DNA from 3 places in the Rhizobium sp. NPDC090279 genome. Region 3 is predicted to be linked to each of the others. Evidence: riboswitches for the same ligand, from Rfam matches in the RefSeq annotation. Region 3 holds a riboswitch; each other region holds the start of a gene.
What was found. Region 3 has a riboswitch for thiamine pyrophosphate ahead of thiB (thiamine ABC transporter substrate binding subunit). Riboswitches for the same ligand answer to the same signal wherever they lie in the genome.
Positions count from the first base shown of each region.

Region 1: another riboswitch for thiamine pyrophosphate. It lies ahead of thiM (hydroxyethylthiazole kinase); the one in region 3 lies ahead of thiB (thiamine ABC transporter substrate binding subunit).
Region 2: another riboswitch for thiamine pyrophosphate. It lies ahead of thiC (phosphomethylpyrimidine synthase ThiC); the one in region 3 lies ahead of thiB (thiamine ABC transporter substrate binding subunit).

Region 1 covers NZ_JBIVYI010000006.1:177,496-185,251, forward strand. The annotation lists gene ACIQWP_RS16585 (ATP-binding protein) at 1-1,178, shown strand, start outside; gene ACIQWP_RS16590 (sigma-54-dependent transcriptional regulator) at 1,175-2,551, shown strand; gene ACIQWP_RS16595 (hypothetical protein) at 2,613-4,223, opposite strand; gene yghU (glutathione-dependent disulfide-bond oxidoreductase) at 4,435-5,310, opposite strand; gene ACIQWP_RS16605 (DUF1127 domain-containing protein) at 5,880-6,026, opposite strand; TPP riboswitch at 6,262-6,358, shown strand; gene thiM (hydroxyethylthiazole kinase) at 6,407-7,210, shown strand; gene thiE (thiamine phosphate synthase) at 7,207-7,756, shown strand, end outside.
Region 2 covers NZ_JBIVYI010000013.1:109,043-116,798, forward strand. The annotation lists gene ACIQWP_RS27480 (porin) at 121-1,215, opposite strand; gene ACIQWP_RS27485 (hypothetical protein) at 1,836-2,579, shown strand; TPP riboswitch at 2,713-2,844, shown strand; gene thiC (phosphomethylpyrimidine synthase ThiC) at 2,937-4,763, shown strand; gene thiO (glycine oxidase ThiO) at 4,765-5,745, shown strand; gene thiS (sulfur carrier protein ThiS) at 5,736-5,933, shown strand; gene ACIQWP_RS27505 (thiazole synthase) at 5,937-6,710, shown strand; gene ACIQWP_RS27510 (thiamine phosphate synthase) at 6,707-7,318, shown strand; gene ACIQWP_RS27515 (hypothetical protein) at 7,480-7,756, shown strand, end outside.
Region 3 covers NZ_JBIVYI010000007.1:351,698-359,453, reverse strand. The annotation lists gene ACIQWP_RS19755 (M48 family metalloprotease) at 1-1,014, opposite strand, end outside; gene ACIQWP_RS19750 (ATP-binding cassette domain-containing protein) at 1,392-2,120, opposite strand; gene thiP (thiamine/thiamine pyrophosphate ABC transporter permease ThiP) at 2,113-3,750, opposite strand; gene thiB (thiamine ABC transporter substrate binding subunit) at 3,761-4,789, opposite strand; TPP riboswitch at 4,839-4,955, opposite strand; gene ACIQWP_RS19735 (MDR family MFS transporter) at 5,027-6,562, opposite strand; gene ACIQWP_RS19730 (MarR family winged helix-turn-helix transcriptional regulator) at 6,730-7,257, shown strand; gene ACIQWP_RS19725 (thiamine diphosphokinase) at 7,331-7,756, shown strand, end outside.

The DNA.
Region 1 (7,756 bases), on a different contig from region 3:
GTTTCATGACGACGTCGCCCCTCTCGCAGGAGGAGGCGGCCACCATTCGCAAAAGCTTGCAGTTCGGTGCGGCCCCCCTCTCACCGCTACCGATCGGCCGCCCCGAGAAGGTGGGCCCAGATGCGACCATCGTGCGCGCCGTGCTGCCCGGAAGCAGTGCCGCCGAATACTTGCGGCTGACGACCGCAATTCCCTCGACGCCCTGGCAGCTTGGCTATCTGATCCCGACCGACCAGGCGATCGCCTCCTCCGTGCGTGAGACGCGCTTCCTCACCTTGACCGTGCTGCTGCCGATCCTTGCCTTTGCCGCCTTCCTGCTACGCCGCCGCGATGTCTCCGCCATGCAGATCGCCGTCAGCAGGATCGCGCGCGAAGAGCTGGAACGCCGCGTTCTTGAGCGCACCGAGGATCTGAGCCAGGCCCGCGACCGGTTGGAGGCAGAAATTGCCGATCACCGGGAGACCGAGGCCAAGCTGCAGGGCGTGCAACAGGATCTCGTGCAGGCCAATCGCCTTGCCATTCTTGGCCAGGTCGCCGCCGGCGTCGCCCATGAGATCAATCAGCCGGTCGCCACAATCCGTGCCTATGCGGAAAATGCGCATGTCTTTCTCGACAGGCAGCAAACGGAGCCGGTCAAGGAGAACCTGTCGGCGATCGCGGCGCTGACGGAGCGCATCGGCACGATCACGGAAGAATTGAAGGCCTTTGCCCGCAAGGGAAGGACGGCACCGGAGCCGGTTGACCTCAGAAGCGTGATCGAGGGAGCCGTCATCTTGCTCCGGAGCCGCTTTGCCGGCCGCCTGGATGCGCTGAGGATCGAGTTGCCGCCAACGGGGCTCAGCGTGGTCGGCACCCGCATCCGATTGGAACAGGTGCTCATCAACCTCTTTCAAAATGCCTTGGAGGCGCTGGAAAGCTACGACCAGGCAAGAGTCGAGGTGTCGGTGCGCGAGACTTCGGATGAAGTCGAGATCGTGGTTTCGGACAATGGGCCCGGCATTCCGGCAGCGATTCTCGACTCGCTGTTTACCCCCTTCAACACATCCAAGGAAAAGGGCCTCGGTCTCGGGCTCGTCATTTCCAAAGATATCGTCGTCGATTATGGCGGCCGGATCGATGTTGAGAGCAACGGCAGCGGCACACGCTTCACCGTCCATTTGCGCAAGGCCACACCATGAATGAGAGCTCCCCCGTCTTCCTCATCGATGATGACAAGGATCTGTTGAGGGCGACGAAACAAACGCTTGAACTGGCGGGCTTTGCCGTCTCCGCTTTTTCTGCCGCAGGCGAAGCGCTCCAGGTTCTGGACGCGGATTTTGCCGGTGTCATCGTCTCCGATATCCGCATGCCGCAGATGGATGGGCAACAGCTCTTTGCCCGCATCAAGGCGCTCGATGCCGACCTGCCGGTCATTCTGGTGACGGGCCATGGCGATATTCCGATGGCGGTGCAGGCAATTCAGGACGGGGCCTATGATTTCATCGCCAAGCCCTTCGCCACGGACCGGCTGGTACAGAGCGTGCGACGCGCGGCCGAGAAGCGATGGCTTGTGCTGGAAAACCGGGCGCTGCGACGGGCCGCCGAACAGGCGCAGGGCGACCTGCCATTGATTGGCCAGACCCCGGCGATCGAGCGCCTGCGCCATACGCTGCGGCAGATCGCCGATACGGATGTCGACGTGCTGGTGACGGGCGAGACCGGCAGCGGCAAGGAAGTGGTAGCCAGCCTGCTGCATCGCTGGAGCCGACGCGCAAAAGGCAACTTCGTCGCTCTGAACTGTGGCGCCCTGCCCGAAACCGTGATCGAAAGCGAGCTGTTCGGCCATGAGCCGGGCGCATTCACCGGCGCGCAGAAGAAGCGCATCGGACGCATCGAGCATTCAAGCGCCGGCACGCTGTTTCTCGACGAGATCGAAAGCATGCCGCCCGCCATTCAGGTGCAGATGCTGCGCGTGCTGGAAATGCGCGAGGTGACGCCACTCGGCACCAATGAGGTCCGCCCTGTCGACCTTCGCGTCGTCGCGGCGGCGAAGGTCGATCTCGGCGATCCCCGCCAGCGCGGCGACTTTCGCGAAGATCTCTATTATCGGCTCAACGTGGTGACGCTTTCCATTCCCCCGCTGCGCGAGCGGCGCGATGACATTCCTCTGCTCTTCAGCCATTTCGCCGACCGCGCCGCCGGACGCTTTAAGCGCGACGTGCCAGCCATACCGACGACGGTGCGCCTTCATCTGCAACAGCACGATTGGCCGGGAAACGTTCGCGAGCTCTCGCATTTCGCGGAGCGATTCGTGCTCGGTCTTGAATCGGCGGCCGTGCCGAGACCCGACGAAAAGCTCACAGTGGATGAGGGCTTGCCGTTGCCCGCCAGGGTCGAGCGTTACGAAGCCGAACTCATCCGCGAAACCCTGTCGCAGAACAATGGCGACGTGCGCCGCACCATCGAAGCGCTGGGCATTCCCAGAAAGACCTTTTACGACAAGCTCCAGCGACACGGCATCGTCAGAGGCGATTTTGCGGGCTTCGACGGGGACGAACGCCGGGGTTCATGACCCGCTACCATGAGGAAAGCCATGTCGCATGAAAGCGTGCAGCGGTTTTGCGCGGCTCGCTTCAGGCGCTGCGGCGTATCTCTTCGGCATTGGAGGCGCCCCTTTGCCGGCCTGCGGCTTCGGCAGTGCGATCCAGAACCGTCATCGCCTGTGCGATCAGCACCGCAAGCGCCTCTTCGCTCTTGCAAGCCCTAACGACCAGCGGCGCACTCAGGCAAATTCTAAGGGCGCTGGCGGGCACATCGCCAAAATCGGCGCAGCGAACGGGCTGTCCAAGGCGCACCGACGCGGCCTCGGCACCCTCAACCGCCAAATCCTTGTAGGCGGCCGCCATCTCAGTTGCCGTCAGCATGGCGCCATCGCCGAGATTGCGCAGGTAGAACGAAAATATGGAGGGAATCTCATCCCAGCGAGAGACCGATGACGCACCCGATAGCTCGCGCCGGTCCAATGGCCGGCTCTGCAATGGTTCGAAGACCGGATCGCTGGCAAAGCGATGAGAGACTGCTTCCGCAAAGGCAGACAAAACAGCTATCACGCGGTCTTCGGGAATGCCGACAAAGCGTTCGAGCTCGAACAAGGCAGCTTTCCAGCGCAGCAGCAGGCCGAGATTGGCGCGTTCCGACAAAATGTCGCGAGCGGCCCAGCCTTCGGGCCATTCGGCCTTCCCGCAATAGTCAGCCAAGGCAGCAGGCAGGGCGCGTCGCTTGAAGCGCTCCGACATTTGCAGCGGGCACAGAAGAGCACCGCTGAAAATCGGCCCGGCCAGGAATTTCGAACCCGTGACCGCGACCATAAAACCATGCGCGAGGTAGGCGCGGATCGTCGCCGCAGACAGACGAAACTGGCAGGCATCGATCATGATATCCAGTACGGTGCCGAATCGCTCTTTCAGACGCATGACGGTCCCAAGGCTCGGCGCCAGCAAGCTGGTCTTCGAGACATCCGTTACCACGAGCAGGCATCTGAGGCCGGCTGCGCGGGCAAGCTCGATGAGGCCACGCAACTCCTCTTCCACCTCACTGTCGGCGCGAAGCGAACCATCCTTGTTGCGCACAGCAATGGTGGTATTGCGCGTCGCGTCCCCCGGCCGCAATTCCTCGCCCTTGGCGACGGTCTGCTCGCTGCTGACGCGGCTCATGAAATGCCGGCCGGCCGACGCCGTCATGACACCGCTGCCCGTCTCGTTCCCCATCAGCGTGATGGTCATCAGGGACCGCTCGTCCTCACCCGCCAACAGTGCTGCCGAAAAGAGATGGATGTCGGTGCCCGATGTGGCGAGGATCGCATCCACCCGTGGCTGCGATGTCTGGTTCAGGCCGAGCAGGCGCAACAGATCATCGCGCACGCGAGCGATCTCGCGGTCATAGACAGCCGTGGCAGGGCCAGCTTCCATATCCCGCACCAGGCCGGCGTAATAGGATTCAACGGCGGCGAAGGCGCCGGCGGAGATGGTGGAGGCCGTCGACGAGCCGAAAGCGAGATCTCCGGGCCGGGGCACAGGGCCATAGCCATACATGTTCAATCCGCTCATGGGATCGCAATCCAGCCGTTCGTCGCCACCCGAAACCAGATGTTTCAGGAGCGCCTCCCTCGCCTCGCTCTGTTGCTGCGACAACGCGCCCGCGGTCACGTTCTCATCCAGGGCTCGGTCGTCAGCAATCTGCTGCATGGAGAAGCATTCCTCTTTCCCCAAAATCGAAACGCTTCGCAGGATCGCGCCGCGTTCTACGCCGAGTGGGGGACCCTCGGCAGCCGAACATTACGCTTCGCAAGGTGGAGCGAGGCTGACTTGCCGAGACCCGCCGGCATCGATACCGAACATAAAAAACTCGCGGTCCGGAGGGCCGCGAGTTCGTTTGGCGCAAAAGAGAATTCTAAGATCAGCCGGCGGCTTCGACTTTGTCCTGCGTCTTCGTATCGAAATCGCTGGCGTCATGGCGCTCGCGCAGCTGCTCGGACGGATCGCCCGACATGCGGTTGACCATGCGGCCGCGCTTGACGGTTGGCCGGGAGTAGATCTGCTCGGCCCAACGCTGGACGTTCTTATAGTCCTGCACCTGCAGGAATTCAGCCGCGCCATACTGCCAGCCTTTGGCGAGACCGCCGTACCAGGGCCAGATTGCGATGTCGGCGATCGTATAGTCGCTGCCGGCAATATATTCGCTCTCGGCCAGACGACGGTCGAGCACGTCGAGCTCGCGCTTCACTTCCATGGCGAAGCGATCGATCGCATATTCGATCTTCGTCGGGGCGTAGGCGTAGAAATGACCGAAGCCGCCGCCGAGATAGGGCGCGCTGCCCATCTGCCAGAACAGCCATGACAGGCATTCGGCGCGGGCGGGCTGTTCGGTCGGCAGGAAGGCGCCGAATTTTTCGGCGAGATACATCAGGATCGAGGCCGATTCGAAGACGCGCACCGGCTTCGGGCCGCTGCGGTCGAGCAGTGCCGGGATCTTCGAATTCGGATTGACGTCGACGAAACCGCTGCCGAACTGATCGCCATCGCCGATCTTGATCAGCCAGGCATCATATTCCGCGCCGCCATGGCCAAGCGCCAGCAGCTCTTCGAGCATGATGGTGACCTTGACGCCATTCGGCGTTCCCAGCGAATAGAGCTGGAGGGGATGGCGTCCCACAGGCAGTTCCTTGTCGTGGGTTGGACCGGCGATCGGACGGTTGATATTGGCGAACTGGCCGCCATTGGCCTTGTTCCAGGTCCAGATTTTCGGCGGCGTGTATTCGGCAGAACCGGTCATGGGCATCCTCCTTTTCGGGAATCAAGTTTGGGGGCGATTTTCGATGTAGCGCGCTACATAGGTCGCACATAGTGGCCGCAGTTCATTTTTGCGAGAGGAGATTGCGCACTCTTTAACGCGCTGGCGCCGTTTGGCGCTCGTGCCGCTTGCCTGAGCTGCGGTCACTACGCCAAATTAGGCCATTTGGAAGCGCTTGGAAGTTCGCTGAAACGAAAAAGCCTGCCGCGGGAGGAGGTGCGGCAGGCTTTCTACAAGAACCGAACAGCGGATGGGAGGAGGAGTTCCGCTGTTCCTGCAGTCGTCCATGGGAGGAGGAGAGGACGTCTGCCAAGCGAAGGGATGCGGGAGGAGATGCATCGCTTCGGTGGGTAGAAGATACCAGTCCTTTGCTCAGTTCATAGGCATTTGTTTGCAAGGCAGTTATGCGCCATGCGAAAAGCGGAGGGCTGATCCGATGCCATCCAAAGCGAGAGATACAAAAGCCGATAGCGATTGGCATAAAACGAAAGCGCCTGCTCGGGAGGAACAGGCGCTGGCAGAATGCGGCTGATAGGTGGTCGTCTTGGCCGTTAGCGAGCGATGGCTGCGCGGGCAACATTGCGGATTTCGCCGCGATCGATACCCAGGTCGTGCAGTTCGCGCGTGGACATACGGCCCAGCTCGGCGACCGTCTGACGATACTTGCGCCAGTTATTGAAAGAGCGTGCTACGTTCATGATGATCCCCTTTCCTTGGGCTTTCGAAGCCGGTCTGCCGTGATTGGCGCCCGTCCGCTTCGATGAGAAAGATATAGTCGAAACCCGCTGCCTTTTGCAGATCCGAGACTTCACTGCACCCATGCGTTCGCTGCATATGTCGCTCGAAATGCAGGCAGGCACCGATCCCTGAGCGCTACGACGGCTTTTGTGATTTGCTGATGACAGCGCCGCCTTTGTCTGCGAAAAGAAGAGGAATGAGAGACAGGGGCGTCCGCCATCCGGCGGGCTGAGAGGTACCCTTCGAACCTGAACCAGATCATGCTGGCGGAGGGAGTCGCTCGGGACCTCGTAAGCACCGCACGTCGTCCCTGCGCGTCCCGCCCGCCTGAAAGGGCGATATGCAAGACCAAACTACAGCAGGCAACCTGCTTCGCAGCATGCGGGCAAACCCGCCTCTGGTGCAATGCATCACCAATTTCGTCGCCATGAATATCGCGGCCAATGTGATGCTTGCCGCCGGCGCATCGCCGGCGATGGTGCATGCCGAAGAGGAAGCCGGCGAATTTGCCGCCATATCGGGCGCACTGACGATCAATATCGGCACGCTCTCGGCTGGCTGGCTTGTCGGCATGCTGAAGGCCGCGCAGTCGGCAAACGACGCCGGCAAGCCCTGGGTCCTCGATCCGGTCGCCCATTACGCAACCGCGTTTCGTCGCAAGGCAATCGCGCAATTGCTGGAGCTGCAGCCGGCGATTATCCGCGGCAACGCGTCGGAGATCATCGCGCTTGCCGGCCGCGCCAGCCGCGGCCAGGGCGTCGACAGTCGCGACGCCGTCGAGCAGGCGGAAGAGTCCGCTCGGCAACTGGCCCAAAAGCACCAGTGCGTCGTCGCTGTCACCGGCGTTACAGATTTCGTGACCGATGGGCAAAAGGCACGGCGCATTGCCGGCGGCTCGCCCTTCATGCCGCAAGTGACCGCACTCGGCTGCTCGCTGACTTGCCTTGTCGGCGCCTTTGCGGCGACAACTCCTGACGATCCATTCGATGCGACGGTCACGGCGCTTACCGTCTTTGCCGTCGCCGGCGAACAGGCCGGCGCAGTCGCGGATGGGCCCGGCTCTTTCTCGTGGCGCTTCCTCGATGCCCTCGCCGGCCTTACCCCGGAAACGCTGGATCGCGCAGCAAGGATATCAGCGGCATGAAAGACTTCGATCTCTCGCTTTATCTCGTGCTCGATCCTCTGCTGTGCGCCGACCTCGGCATGGTCGAGACGACCCGTGCCGCAGTCGCCGGCGGCGCAACCATCGTCCAGCTGCGCGACAAGCATGCGCCGACCAAAACCATGATCGAGACGGGCCGTGTCCTCAAGCAGATCCTGCATGGAACCAATGCCCGGCTGATCGTCAACGACAATGTCGAGGCCGCCATCGCCATCGGCGCCGATGGCCTCCATATCGGCCAGGAGGACATGAATGCCGCCGATGCCCGCCGCCTGATCGGCCCGGACATGATCCTCGGCCTCTCGGTGGAAACGGAGGCTCTAGCCTCCGCCATAGACGCCGGCATCGTCGACTATGCCGGGATCGGCCCGGTCTTTGCCACGCCGACCAAGCCCGACCACAAGCAGCCGATCGGGTTCGACGGGCTTGCCCGCATCGTCAGGCTCTGCTCAGTTCCGACAGTCGCGATTGGCGGCTTGAAGGCGGAACATACCGCCGACGTTCTCTCCGCCGGCGCCGATGGTCTCG
Region 2 (7,756 bases), on a different contig from region 3:
GGACCCGGAGGGAAAGCCAGGTCCTTTATTTTGATCGGAGGTCAACCGATCGATGAAAGAAGCCCGACGGATTGGAACGTCGGGCTCCTCTTACCCGACGCGAGGCCGGGTAATTCTCTATTAGAAGCTACGCTCGAAGCGCATGATACCAGCCCACTGATCCTGGTTCACAGAATCGAAGTTGGTGTAGGAAACTTCCGGACGGAGCGTCAGGTTCTTAACCGGATTCCAGGTGAGGTTCGTCGTAGCGGCGAAGATCTTGGAGTCGGTGTAGGCGAGCTGGATGTTCCACTTCAGCTTGTCGTTGATCGGAACGCTACCGCCGCCCCAAACAGCCCAGTCACCCCAGCCGCACTTCGACGGGTCGTTAACGGGGCAAGCCGAACGATCGAGATTGGTACCGGCATACTTGTTGAGCTTGTCGCCGTCGGTGTTGTAGCCGCCCATCAAGAAGGCCGAGAACACGCCGAAGTCAGCGTCGACGCGAACCTTGACAGCACCTTCTTCGACGATCGAGTCGTAACCGCCGACAACCTTGACGCCCCATGCGCCGGACTTGAAGCCGAGACCGGCGACAACATCAGGAGCGTAGTGGTTGGACTTGTCGTCCGTCCACCAGCTTGCACCGTAGGATGCCGAACCGTCGGAAGCGGAGTTCGAGTCTTCGAGCGAGACCATAGCCGTGAAGCCGTTGCCGGCGTCGTAGTTGTAGGTCAACTGGTTGAGTTCGTACGGGCCGTCATAGATCACGTCGTCGTTGATGACGTCGCCGGCGTAGCCGACATACAGGTTGTACTGCGAGTCGAGCTTACCGACCGTGAAACCACCGAGGCTGATGTTGGCGAACAGGAGCTTCGTGGAGGTCGAGCCGCCGTCGTTCCAGTCCCAACGGATAACCGTGTTGGTCTTCAGAGGACCGTATTCGGTGTCGGTTGCGGTGTCGACGCTCAGCTCAGCACGGGTGTGCCACAGCGTACCGACCCTGCTGTTCGGATTGTAAGCGTCGTACCACTCGCCTTCAGAACGGACGCGACCGCCAATCTTGAGGCAGGTTTCCGTGCCCGGAATGAAGAAGTAGCCAGCACCGTATGCGTCGCAGATGCGAACGTATTCCAGCGGCTCGGGCTCAGCGGCAACGATTGCGTCGGCTGCATGGGCACCCGATACTGCTGCCAGCGCAGCAGCGGAGCCGAGAAGAAGGCTCTTGATGTTCATTATTAAACTCCTGGTTGTAATATGCATTTCAAATCTACCGCGAGCGCACAACTGGAGCACCACCTTAGAGATCGCTTCGTTCTAAACGCGACCGGGTAGCCCGGCAAATACGCACCTGATGTTGGCTTGAGTCCCCTCGAACCTCCATGATTGCCCCCGCGGCAAAGGGCTTGAAATGCCTCTACCGATCCGACCGATTACTCGACCGTAAGACAACTTTTGTCCTGTATTTGGTTTACAAACAGCCCGTATGTTTGTCAATTATATGAAACACGCTCAAGCGTTAGTCTTGGCCTATGTTGCTTAAATGCAACTTGCGACGGCGGGCATATCGAGCTTCCTGCGGCGATCGCGGAGATATCCCTGTTGATGCAAACATCTGCCAATCAAGACGATCAACCACATCTGATGGTAGCGCGTTTCGGCAATCGGCGGGAGCATGGCGACCAAACCCAATTGCGACGATGCTATCGAGGCGGGCACGACGAAACGGCAAGAGGGCCCTAGTCCACCGGCTTGAGCAAAGTTCAGAAACAAAATTCAATAAATCGGTACACACAGAAATATTGAATTTTCCTAGATTCCAGCGAGTCGCGCCATCTAAGAGGGAAAAATCGCGAATGAATGAGAACCGGCTGATCTTCATAGCGACACCCTGCTTCGGTGGCCTCGTTACCAAGGACTACATGCAGTCCATCTTTTCACTGATGCAGACGGGCGCGCAGGCGGGCATACAACTGACACTTGCTCTGCTCGGCAATGACGCCCTGATTACCCGCAGCCGCAACACGCTCGTTTCGTCTTTCCTGAACGATACCACGGCGACCCACATGCTCTTCATCGACGCCGACATCAGCTTCGAGCCCGATCAGGTCATGAGACTGCTCGGAGCCGACAAGGATGTGGTCGCCGCCATGTATCCCATCAAGGACTACGATTGGGACACGGCCGCCCGCATCAATTCACGTGATGGCGTAACACTTTCGTCCGCCGCACTTCACTATGTCGGCACCCCGCTTGTCGGCCAAGTCGCCGAGCGTGAAGGCGATTTCGTCAGTGCCATCTATGCAGGCACAGGCATGCTTCTGATCAAGCGCAACGTCATTGAAAAAATGATCGTCGCCTATCCGGAACTGCGCTACAACGCAATCCACGCCTATCCCAGCACCAAACGCTCGCCGGGCACCCAATACGCCCTGTTCGAATGCATGATCGAGGAGGGGACGGGAATCTATCTCAGCGAAGATTTCGCCTTTTGTCACCGCTGGCGAGCGCTGGGCGGCAAGATCTGGCTCGATACGGCCAGCAAGCTCTCCCACACCGGTCCTCATCGCTTCGTCGGCAATACCGCGCCGCGTTACTGAGGCGGCGCAATACCGAACACCCAGATTTGCACGATTAAGTTGCATTCTTGCGGATGCAAGGATGGCCAATCGCGGCAAATATGCCGCCGCTGCTGCGGGCTTGACAGAAGACAAGGGTAAGGCTTAGCCTTTCCGCATTCACCAGGGGGGTCCCGGCAAGGGGCTGAGATACTGCTGGACAATATGGCTTTGCCTGTTGTGGCGCAGTGACCCGTTGAACCTGATCCAGTTCATACTGGCGTAGGGACGGTGCAAGCGCTCAAGGGCTACGGATTCACGCGTGGAATCCATGCTGGCGTCTTTTCATCATTCCGGCTGATTGACTGGGTCTCCAACAACAACTTGGAGCCTCAAACGATGAACATTGCCGCAAAGAACCTCACTCCGACCGTTACGACAGGCCCGATGCCGGCCTCGCGAAAAATCTATGTCGCGGGCGACATCCATTCAGATATTCGCGTGCCGATGCGCGAGATCAGCGTCCATCCGACATCGGGCGAGCCGCCTGTTGTCGTCTACGATTCCTCCGGCCCCTATACCGTCGAGGGCGCCGACATCCGCATCGAGCAGGGCCTGCCACAGCTGCGCCGTGACTGGGCGCTCGCCCGCGGCGATGTCGAGGCTTATGAGGGTCGCCATGTGCGCCCCGAAGACAACGGCTTTGTCACCGGCGAACGGCTGACACCGGAATTCCCGGCCAAGCGCCAGCCGCTGCGGGCCAAAGACGGCAAGGCAGTCACCCAGCTTGCCTACGCGCGCGCCGGAATCATCACGCCGGAAATGGAATTCATCGCCATTCGCGAAAACCTCGGCCGCAAGGCGAAAGCCGAAGCCCTGATTCGCGATGGTGAAAGCTTCGGCGCTCATATCCCGGACCATGTGACGCCGGAATTCGTACGCCAGGAAGTCGCCGCCGGTCGCGCGATCATCCCTGCCAACATCAACCATCCCGAGGCAGAGCCGATGATCATCGGCCGGAATTTTCTGGTGAAGATCAACGCCAATATCGGCAACTCCGCCGTCACCTCCTCCATGGCGGAAGAGGTCGAGAAGATGGTCTGGGCCGCCCGCTGGGGCGCCGATACCGTCATGGACCTTTCGACCGGCCGCAACATCCACAACATCCGCGAATGGATCATCCGCAATTCGCCGCTGCCGATCGGCACCGTGCCGCTCTATCAGGCGCTGGAAAAGGTCGGCGGCATCGCCGAAGACCTGACCTGGGAGGTCTATCGCGACACGTTGATCGAACAGGCCGAACAGGGCGTCGACTATTTCACCATCCATGCCGGCGTGCGGCTGCATTACATCCCGCTTACCGTCAACCGCGTCACCGGCATCGTCTCGCGCGGCGGCTCGATCATGGCCAAGTGGTGTCTTCATCATCACCGCGAAAGCTTCCTCTACGAGCATTTCGAGGAAATCTGCGACATCTGCCGCGCTTATGACGTCTCCTTCTCACTGGGCGATGGTCTTCGCCCCGGCTCGATCGCCGATGCTAACGACGCCGCGCAATTCGCCGAGCTGGAAACCCTCGGCGAGTTGACCAAGATCGCCTGGGCTAGGGATTGCCAGGTGATGATCGAAGGCCCCGGCCATGTGCCGATGCACAAGATCAAGGAAAACATGGACAAGCAGCTTGCCGTCTGCGGCGAGGCGCCCTTCTACACGCTCGGGCCGCTGACGACGGATATCGCGCCGGGTTACGATCACATCACGTCGGGCATCGGCGCTGCCATGATCGGCTGGTTCGGCACCGCGATGCTCTGCTACGTCACCCCGAAGGAGCATCTGGGGCTACCCGATCGCAACGACGTCAAGACCGGCGTCATCACCTACAAGATCGCCGCCCACGCGGCTGACCTTGCCAAGGGGCATCCGGCCGCGCAGGTGCGTGACGACGCCTTGTCGCGCGCCCGCTTCGAGTTCCGCTGGGAAGACCAGTTCAATCTGTCGCTCGACCCGGATACCGCCCGCAGCTTCCACGACGAGACCCTGCCGAAGGAAGCGCACAAGGTCGCGCATTTCTGCTCGATGTGCGGCCCGAAATTCTGCTCGATGCGGATTTCGCACGATATCCGCGCCGAGGCGCAGAAAGAGGGGCTGGAGGCGATGGCGGCAAAATATCGGGAGGGTGGCGACCTCTATATGCCGATCGACGCCACCGCACATCCGGCCGAGTGAGATGCGTGCTCTCGTCAAAGGGGCCGGCGTTGCCGGCCTCACGGTCGCCCACGAACTGATCCGGCGCGGGGCTGAGGTCACGATCTCGGACCCAAGCCGAAACTTTCTCCGCGCCGCCTCCTGGCTCGCCGGAGGCATGCTGGCGCCCTGGTGCGAACGGGAGAGCACTGATGAGGCCGTGTTGGAGCGCGGTCGTGATTCCGCTGATCGTTGGGAAAAGATTTTGCCCGGCAAGGTCGTCCGAAACGGAACGCTCGTGATCGCACCGAACCGCGATCAAAACGAGCTGAGGCGATTCGCGAGCCGCACGACGGGCTATCGCTGGGTGGACGAAGACGAAATCGCCGTCCTGGAACCCTGGCTTGCCGGTCGCTTCCGACAGGGCCTGTTCTTTCCGCAGGAAGCGCATCTCGATCCCCGCGACGTCCTGCAGTCATTGAAAGACGATCTGTCGGCAAAGGGCGTCGCCTTCATCGATGAAATTGCCGATGATGCCGGATACTCTGAAATCATCGACTGCACCGGAGCTGCCCGCATTGGCCAAACCCAGGCGCTGCGCGGCGTGCGGGGCGAGATGGCGTTTCTGCGGACGGAGGAGGTCACCCTCGCCCGGCCTGTCCGCCTGCTGCATCCACGCTTTCCCGTCTATATCGTGCCGCGCGGCAATGGCCTGTTCATGGTCGGCGCAACAATGATCGAAACGGAATTTCCCGGAGCGATAAGCGCCCGCTCGCTGATGGAGCTGCTGAACGCGGCCTATGCCGTGCATCCGGCCTTTGCCGATGCCGCCGTCGTCGAAACCGGAGCCGGCATCCGACCCGCCTTTCCGGACAACCTCCCGAAGGTAGCGCGGGAGGGCAAGATCATCCTCATCAACGGCCTTTATCGCCACGGCTTCCTGCTGGCGCCAGCGTTGGCAGCAGAGGCCGCGGATCTCATCTTTTCCGGACACACCAGCGACAGGAACCGCCAATGCGCCTGATCATCAACGGCGAAACGCAGATCGTCGACGCGACCACATTGTCGCAGCTTCTGACCACGCTCGAATATGAGGGCGAATGGCTGGCAACCGCCGTCAACGGCGAACTCATCCATCGCGAAGAGCGCAACGACCATACCCTGTTCGACAATGACAAGATCGAAATCCTGACCCCGATGCAGGGAGGCTGACCCGTGCTTGAACTCTATGGAACCCAAATTGCATCACGCCTTCTTCTCGGCACGGCGCGCTACCCCTCCCCGGCCATGCTGGCGGAAGCCGTCAAACGATCGCAAACCGGGATCGTGACGGTATCGCTGCGCCGGGAAACGGCGGGCGGGCGCAATGGCGGAGCTTTCTTCGAGATGATTCGCGAACTCGGCGTTCGCGTCCTTCCCAATACTGCCGGCTGCCATGGCGTATCCGAAGCCGTGCTAACAGCGAAGATGGCGCGCGAGGTCTTCCGGACTAACTGGATCAAGCTCGAAGTCATCGGCAACCATGACACGCTGCAGCCGGATGTCTTTGCGCTGGTGGAAGCGGCGAAAATCCTTACCGACGAGGGATTCGAGGTCTTTCCCTATACGACGGACGATCTGGTCGTCGCCGAGCGGCTGCTGGACGCCGGCTGCAAGGTGCTGATGCCATGGTGCGCGCCGATCGGCACGGCTGCAGGGCCGCTCAACCTCTCGGCGCTGCGCTCGATACGGGCACATTTCCCCGAGGTGCCGCTGATCGTCGACGCCGGTATCGGCAGGCCTTCCCATGCGGCTGTCGTCATGGAACTCGGCTTCGATGCCGTGCTCTTGAACACAGCCGTTGCCGGCGCCGGCGACCCGGCGGCGATGGCGGAAGCCTTCGCCAAGGCGATCGATGCCGGCCGGCAGGCGTCTGGCGCCGGTATGCTGGAGCCGCGCGATATGGCCGTGCCCTCGACGCCCATTATTGGAAAGGCGGTCTTCTCGTGACGCTCGACCCCTTCTATCTGATTGTCGATAGTGCCGCCTGGATAAGGAGGCTGGTGCCGCTCGGCGTCAAACTGGTGCAGTTGCGCATCAAGGATCGCCCGCTGTCCGAGATCCGCGCCGAAATTCGCGAATCGAAGGCAATTTGCGCCGCCCACGGGTGCCAATTGATCGTCAACGACTACTGGCAGCTCGCGATTGAGGAGGGTTGCGACTTCATCCATCTCGGCCAGGAGGATCTCTCGACCGCCGATCTCTCTGCCATACGGGCAGCCGGACTGAAGCTGGGGCTGTCAACGCACGACGAGGCGGAACTGGCGACGGCGCTCGCTGCCGAACCCGATTATATAGCGCTCGGGCCGATTTATCCGACCATCCTCAAGGCCATGCCCTGGGCGCCCCAGGGGCTGGAACGCATCGGCCAGTGGAAGGCCCGCATCGGCGATCTCCCGCTTGTCGCAATCGGTGGCCTGACCGTCGAGCGTATCGCCGGCGTGTTCGAGCACGGCGCCGACATTGCGGCCGTCGTGACTGACATCACGCGCAACCGCGACCCCGAATCGCGAACGCTCGAATGGATCAAAACCACACGGCGATTGCCTCGAAATTGACAAGATCGGGGCAATAGCACCGTGCAAAAGTGCGATTTTCAGCGTCTGTCGCCCGATGAACGGCGTATTCATAAAATATTCAGCTGAACATAATCATGCTTAAGACGTTGATTAAATGACTCGCGCATTCGCTGAGCATAAAGGCTGCTTTGGAGGTAGTCATGATAAAGAAGACGGTTCTTACGGTTTTGCTGGCTGCTGCGGTGGTAGGTGGCGCATTGGCGCCTGTCAGCTACGCACAGGCGCAGTATTACGACGGCCGCGGCCCCTATCGAGGCGACTGGCGTGGCCATGACGATTGGCGTCGCCATCACCACGGCAATGGCGGTGCCATTGCCGGCGGTGTTGCCGCAGGTCTCCTCGGCGGCTTGATCGTCGGTGGCGCCCTTGCAAACAGGGGCCCGGTTTACGAGGTAGCTCCCCCACCGCCGAGATGCT
Region 3 (7,756 bases):
GCCGCTGGAGATGTAGTTCGTCAGATTCTGGTTCTGGGTGTCGGCAACGCCGTCGAAGCGGATGGCGATATCGCCAGGACCGGTCGCCATGACGGCTTCGACCTTGTTGTCGATGCGGAAATCTGGCGGCACGTCGAAGCGGATGCCGAGGCCGCCATGCAGGAAGGTCTGGCCGCGCACATAGCCTTCCTCCGGGCTGTCGCCATAGAGCAGGCCGTCGATGCCGTTCAGATAGTAGTCGCGGCCGGTGTCGCCGACCTTGCCTTCCTCGCCGAATTCGCGCGCGTGCGCCTTGGCAAGATCAATGCGCTGCGGCGTGCTCGGGTGGCTCGAAAGGAAGTCCAGGCTCTGGTCCACGTCGGAATTGGCCGACATGAAGCGGCTGTAGTCTTCCATCGCGTTCAGGAAGCGCGCGGCAGCGTAAGGATCATAGCCGGCCTGGCCGAGCGTGCGGATGCCGATCTCGTCGGCCTGCAGCTCCTGCTGTCGCGAGAAGGCGGCAAGGCGCAGCTTGCCGCGGGCGAGCGCCTGCTTGCCGGCGAGATCGCTCGACAGGACTTCGGCGACGACGCGGCTGGCGATGACTTCGGCCTCTTCGCGCTTTTGCCGCTCGATGCCGTGGTTGGCGGTGACGTGCGCCATTTCGTGCGCCAGCACGGCAGCGACTTCAGAAGCGTCGTTGGCAAGCGCCAGCAGGCCGCGCGTCACATAGAGATAACCGCCCGGCAGCGCGAAGGCGTTGATCGAGGGCGAATTGAGAATGGTGATGCGGTAGGACTGCTGCGGATTTTCCGAGACGCTGGTGAGCGCGCCGGCAATGCGGGCGACTAGCCGCTCGGTCTTGGCGTCCTTGTATTCGCCGCCGTAGCTCGCGAGGATGCGCGGATGCTCGCGAGCACCCATCTGCGCGCGCGGGTCGTTCTTCTGTACCTCGGAAACGATCTGCGGATTGGCGGAGGGCGAGACGCTCGGCTGATAGGATTGATCCATCACCGTCTGGCAGCTGTTCAGCATCGCCGTAGCGATAAAGAGTGGTGCCAGGCGGCGCAAACGGGCTGCGACGGTCACGTTGATCCTTCGTTCTACTCGTTCGCTCTGCTTCAGGACCTGTGTCTCACTCATTTCGCTGCCATGCCGGCTCGGCGCCGCATCCGGTTGATCGTTACCGGGCCGATCATTGTCGCGCGCCGATAAAGGTTGCTCTCACCCCATCAATCCGCATTCACCCGGACGGTCTCCACCCCTTGCTGTAGCCGATTTTGGCACCGGTTGCATAGCGAGACTCCGCTTAAATGTGGCAGCGTTGTATTTTAGCAAGCATTTCCCGGGAGTTTCAGCCGTTCGACACGACGAAATTAAGGCAAAGTCGGCGGTAGCATGCTGCGTCGCATTCAATGTTGCAAAAATGTGGTCAGGGCCGGAATGTCAGTCGCCTTCAGAAAGGCTTCGATAGGAGCCGAAAGCTCGATCCTGCCGCCGGCGATGAAGACGGCATGGTCGGCAAGACGCCGCACTTCCGCCGGATCATGCGAGACGATCAGCACCGTATTGCCGGTTTCGCGATGCAGGGTTTTCAGAAGTTCGACCATGCCGGAGCGCAGGCCCGGATCGAGTGCCGCAAAGGGTTCATCCAGAAGCAGGACCGGCTTGTCGCGCACCAGCGCCCTGGCGAAAGCGGCGCGCTGCCGTTCGCCGCCGGACAGCGTGCCCGGCTTGCGCGTCTCGAAGCCGGGCAGTCCGACATGGGCCAAGGCTTCAGAGACCCTTTGCCGATCCTGCGCCGAGAGCCTCAATGACGGGCTGATGCCGAGGCCGACATTGGTGAAGAGATCGAGATGGGCGAAGAGATTATTGTCCTGGAAGACGAGCGATACCGGCCGCGCGGCGGGATGCAGGCCGGTTACGTCTTGCCCGGCGAGCAGAATGCGGCCGCGATCGGGCTGTTCGAAGCCGGCTAGCAAATTCAGAAACGTCGATTTTCCCGATCCTGACGGTCCGGCGACGGCGATGATCTTGCCCTGCGACAAGGTGCAGTCGAAGCGGAAGTCATGCGTGCCGAGGCGCAGCTCGACGCCTTCCATGGCGATGCCTTGTTCCTTCATGTCCCTGCCATCATCCATTTCGCCTGCTTTCGTCATCGCGTATGCCCTGGCCCGCCGTACCGGCAATGGTCAGGAGAAGGCAGACCAGGCCGAGGATCAAGGCATAACCATCGGCGTCGTTCGTGCGGTAGCTGCCGAGCTTGCTGTAGACCAGCCAAGGCAGGGTCATCAGACTGTCGGAGCCGAAGAGCGCCACGGCGCCGAGGTCGCCGAGCGACAGGGCCATGGCAAAGGAGAGCGCCGTGAAGAATGGCTTGCGCAGGCCCGGCCAATCGATCAGGCGAAGGCGGGCGAGGCCGTGAAGGCCGAGGCTTGCCGCCAGCCGTTCCGTGCGGCGACGATGGATTGCGAAGGCTGGCTCGATGACGCGAATGACGAAGGGCAGGGCCATCAGAGCATTGATGACAACGATGAGGATTGCGGCAAAGCGGCTGGGGTCGCCCAATGGCCTGAGCGCGAGAAACCAGCCGGTTGCCAGCACGATCGGCGGCACCAGCAGGATGAGCGACGAGCTTGCGCTCAGCGCGATCGCGAGGCTGCGCAGGCCGGCCGGCTTCCGGCGGTCTGCAGATATGACCGAGCGGGCGCGAATGATCGCAAAGGATATCAGGACGGACAAAAGTCCGGCGGCGAGCGCGATCGCCAGGCTCGTGGCGGCCGCCTGCAGAAAGATCGGCTGACCGGCGAGTTTGAAGAGATTTGCCTCGAGGCCGGTCACGACGACCGAGGCGAGCGGCAGGCCGAGAAAGAGGGTAGCGGCCGACAGCAAAGCAGCGTCGATCCATCGTGCGGTCGTTCTTTGCCCATCGATGCGCCGCAGGGCACGGCCGCTGGTGAGCCCATGGTCGTCAGGCGCGCGAAACAGCGTCATGGCGCCGAGAATGACGAGGGTGATGACGATCTGCAGCAGCGACAGCATCACGGCGCGGCCGGGATCGAAATCAAAGCGCAGCGCCTGATAGATCGCCACTTCCAGCGTCGTTGCGGCCGGGCCGCCGCCGAGGATCAGGATCAGCGTGAAGCTGGTGGCGCACAGCATGAAGATCAGGCCGGCAATGCCCGGAATGAGGCCGCGCAGGACAGGCCATTCGATGAAGCGAAAGACCGAGGCGGGCCGCATACCGAGGCCGCCGGCCACGAGCCAATATTCTGCAGGTACGCGCTCCAGTCCGGCAAGCATCAGCCGGCAGGCGAGCGGCATGTTGAAGAAGACATGCGCAAGCAAGATGCCGGCGAGGCCGTAGATGCTGACGGGTTGTGAGAGGCCGAGCGTGGCAAGAGCCTGGTTGAGCAACCCCTGCCGTCCCCATATGCCGAGCAGGCCGAGCGCGCCGATCAGTACAGGCAGCCCCATCGGCACCGCCATCAGCCGGATGAGCCACAGCCGGCCGGGAAAGCGCGGCTGACGCGCCAATGCACGGGCAACCGGTATGGCGAGCATGACGGAGAGCAGCGTCGAGAGCACCGCCTGCAGCAGCGTGAAGCGCAGGACGCGGAGCAGGTAGGGATCGGTCAGAGGATTGGTGCCGCCGGATTCGATGCCGGCGGCCAGAAGAACGAGGACGGCGATCCCGACGAAAAGCGTGATGCCGGCGAGGCTGAGTGCCCCGCCGGAAATGGCGCGCCTTCGTTCGGATGCCGCAAGCATGGTCAGGACGTCAGTTGCCGCTGGTGGCGGTCAGCCATTCGTCGATCCAGGCCTTGCGGTTCTTGTCGACGACATCGGGGCTCATCAGGAAGGTCTTCGACGGTACCACGAGCTTGCCGAAGGCGTCCGGCAGAGGTTCCGAGGTGGCCGAGACCGGCATCATCCAGTTGGCCGTCGGGATGATGTCCTGGAAGCCCGGGGAAATCATGAACTTCAGGAAGTCGCGCGCAAGCTCCTTGTTCGGGGAAGCCTTGGTCAGGCCGGCGACCTCGATCTGGATATAGTGCCCTTCCGAGAAGGCGGCCGCCTGATAGCGATCGGTCTTGTCCTCGATCATGTGATAGGCGGGCGACGTCGTATAGGACAGCACCATCGGCGCTTCGCCCTTGGTGAAAAGGTCGTAGGCCTCCGACCAGCCGGGGGTGACCGTCAGGATACGGCCCTTGAGCTTCGCCCAGGCATCGGCGGATTTGTCGCCATAGATCGACTTGACCCAGAGCAGCAGGCCGAGACCTGGCGTCGAGGTGCGCGGGTCTTCGATGACGATTTTCTGCGAGGGGTCGCCCTCGACGAGATCCTTCATGCTCTTCGGCGGGTTCTTGATCGTCTGGCTGTCATAGATCACGGCGAAATGGCCGTAGTCGTAGGGCACGAAGACATCGTCCTTGAAATCGCCGGGAACCTTGAGGGTCGAAGTGTCTACCCCGCTTGCATCGAAAAGGCCGGTATCCTTGGCTTCGTCGACAAGATTGGTGTCGAGGCCGAGCACGACATCCGCCTTGGTACCCGCGCCTTCGAGCTTGAGGCGGGAGAGGAGCGCCACGCCATCGGTGACGGCGACGTAATTGACCGTGCAGCCGCAGGTCTTTTCGAAGGCTGCCTTGACCTTGGCGCCCGGACCCCAATCGGCGGTGAAGCTCTCATAGGTGTAGATGGTCAGGGTCTTGTCGGCCGCCTGGGCGGGGTGTGCGGCGAAAAAGCTTGTTCCGGCGGCAAGAGCCAGCCCGGCGAAGAATGACAATAGCGAACGGTTTGGCATGACAGCGCCTCCTCTTGGTTTCGTCTTGAAGGGGAAAAGGGCGCTATGATTTCGTCACGCGTCTAATCCCTCCGCCGGTGTTAGCCGGATCAGGTTCCGCGGGTTGGCTGGTGAAAGCCTCTCAGCCAGATGTCCGCAAGGACATAAGGCACCCCGTTAGAGCGTCGGCAGATTTAGCCTTGTGACGAAGGGATGACAAGGGAAATGATTCCCTTGTCGATTGCAGGCGGCGGAGCGCTACTCGGCGGCGTGGGCAGCGGCTGCGCTGTCGAATTTCTTCGCGGCGCCCGGAAGCTGCACGTTCTTCAGCATGAGCGATGTCAGGAGGCCGAGGAGACAGATGCCGGCGGCGGTCATGAACAGCGGGCTGAAGGCGCCTGCATAGGCGTTGGCGACGGCTTCGCGGGTTGCTTCGGGCAAGGCGGCCATCATCTTCGGTGTCAGCTGCTCGATATCGGATACACCTGATATGGAGACGCCGACACTACCGAGCTTGGCGGCGATGATGGCGCCGTAGATGGAGATGGCGATGGAGGCGCCGCCCATGCGCGACAGCGTGACCGCGCCGGTCGCCGCACCGACGTCACGGGAAGAAGCCGCGTTCTGCACGCCGATGACGGGCACCTGCTGCGCAAGACCGATGCCGATACCATGCAACAGCATCAAAGCCCCGATGATCGCGATGGGCGTGCCGGCGTGGACGAAGGCGAAGGATGCAAAGGCGATCGTACTGCAGGCGGCGCTGGCGACGGCGAAGGGCTTGTAGCGTCCCCTTGCCGCGATCAGCCGGCCGGCGGACAGCGAACCGCAGACGAGGCCTCCGGTCAGAAGGATGAACAGCAGCCCCGCCATCGAGGGGGAAAGGCCTGTCGTCGTCTGCAGGAAGAGCGCGAAATAATTGACCATGCCGATGGCAACGGCGCCGCTGGTGATCGAGAGGATCAGCAGCAGGCCGAATGTCGAATTGCGGAAGAGCGACATCGGCACGATCGGTTCGGGCGCGCGGCGCTCGATGAAGACCCAGGCGATGGCGCAGATCACCCCGAAGGCGATGATGCCGAGGCATTGCGGCGACAGCAACGATCCGAAGAGTTCGCTGCCGTCGGCGGCGAGCACGATGCTTGTGGTCGTCAAGGCAAGGACGAGCGCGCCGGCATAATCGATCTTCGGCCGGCGGGCCGGCTTGCGGTAGGGCAGCATGAAAGCGAGACCAGCGAGCACGATGAAGCCGATCGGCACGTTGACCAGGAAAATCGAACGCCAGCCGAACAGATCGCTCATCGTGCCGCCGAGAACGGGGCCGATGGCGCCGGACGCCATCAGAACCAGGCTCGAATAGCTCTGGTAGCGGGCGCGCTCGCGCGGCTCGAAGAGGTCGGCGTTGACGGCGAAGATCGAGACCATGATGCCGCCGCCGCCGAAGCCCTGCAGTACACGGGCGGCGATCAGCGTGTTCATCGATACGGCAAGACCGCAGACGGCGGAGCCGACGGTGAAGATCGCTATCGCCGTCATCATCACATATTTGCGGCCGAAGAGATCGCCGAGCTTGCCGTAGACAGGCATGACGGCGGAAAGCGAGAGAAGATAGGCCGAGCCGATCCAGCCGAAGCGCTCCAGATGTCCGAACTCGCCGACGATCGTCGGAAGCGCCGTCGAGACGATCTGGTTGTCGAGCGTTGCCATGAACATGGCAGTCATCAGAAACAGGAAGAGAATAAGCCGCCGCTTATGATCCGCCACGAGCGGCGGCAACGTTGTCTGCATGTCCATGGAGCTAGAAATCCGAGCTTGGCCGAGGCGCTGCGCGGTCGATCGAATGCGCGGGACGCCCTGGTTTTCATACTTGAGATATATGTGCCATTAGCATATAATTGTCAATGACAGGTGAATGCTGTTTGCATGTTTTATTTGTTTTCTGCCTCTGATATGGTGGAAAGATGACATCAGCGATGAATACACGGGAAGTTGAAGCCCCAGCCCTGACCGAAGACGAAAACATGCTGCGCATCGGGCAGGCGATGACGCGCATGCGGCTGCTGACGGGCCGCCGCATGATCGGCAGGCTCGCCATTCAGAACGTCGCGCCGGGGCTCGAGCTTTCGCATCTCGACGTGCTCGACGTCGTCCGACGGGCGGAAGCGACGGGCGAGGTGACGGTCGGCACGATTGCGGAGATATTGCGCATCGATCCGTCGCGGGCGAGCCGTATCGTTGCCGATATGGTCGCGCGCGGCGTCTTGCGTCGCAAGGCGTCGCAGGCGGATGCGCGGCGCATCGTCGTGGTGCTCACTGCGCTCGGGCAGCGATTGCTGTCGGAAATCCAGGCACAAAAACGCTCCGTTATCGGCAGCATTTTTGCCGATTGGTCGCCCGAGGACATCGCGAGTTTTTCACTGCTGTTCGATCGTTATGTCACAGGTTATGAAGGCGTTATCCAGGCCCGCCTCACGGAAACCGCCGACTGAGCGGCCCGCATGGGTGGTTCTTGCGGCCGGCGCTCTTCCCTAGGGATATGACTTTGCGCTATGGGCTTGGCGCATGAGCCAGTCCACCACCTTCACCATTCTGCTCGGCGGCGAGCTTCGCCTGACGGACCGATTGCGTGCCGCCGTTTCCGGCAGCCGTTTCATCGCGGCCGATGGCGGCATGCGCCACGCAATTGCGCTCGGGGTGGAGCCTGAGCTGTGGGTCGGCGATTTCGATTCCACGCCTGCTGATTTGCAGGCTGCGTTTCCCAATGTGCCGAAGCAGCCTTATCCGGCGGCGAAGGCCGCGACCGACGGCGAGATTGCCGTATCGGAGGCGATCGATCGCGGCGCTGTCAGGCTGGTTCTTGCGGGCGCCATGGGCGGCGAGCGGTCGGATCACGCGATCCAGCATCTGCTTTACGGCGTTCAGCTCGCCGAAGAGGGCTTCGATGTGTTGCTGACCTCCGGCGACGAGGAGGCGGTTCCGCTTCTGCCC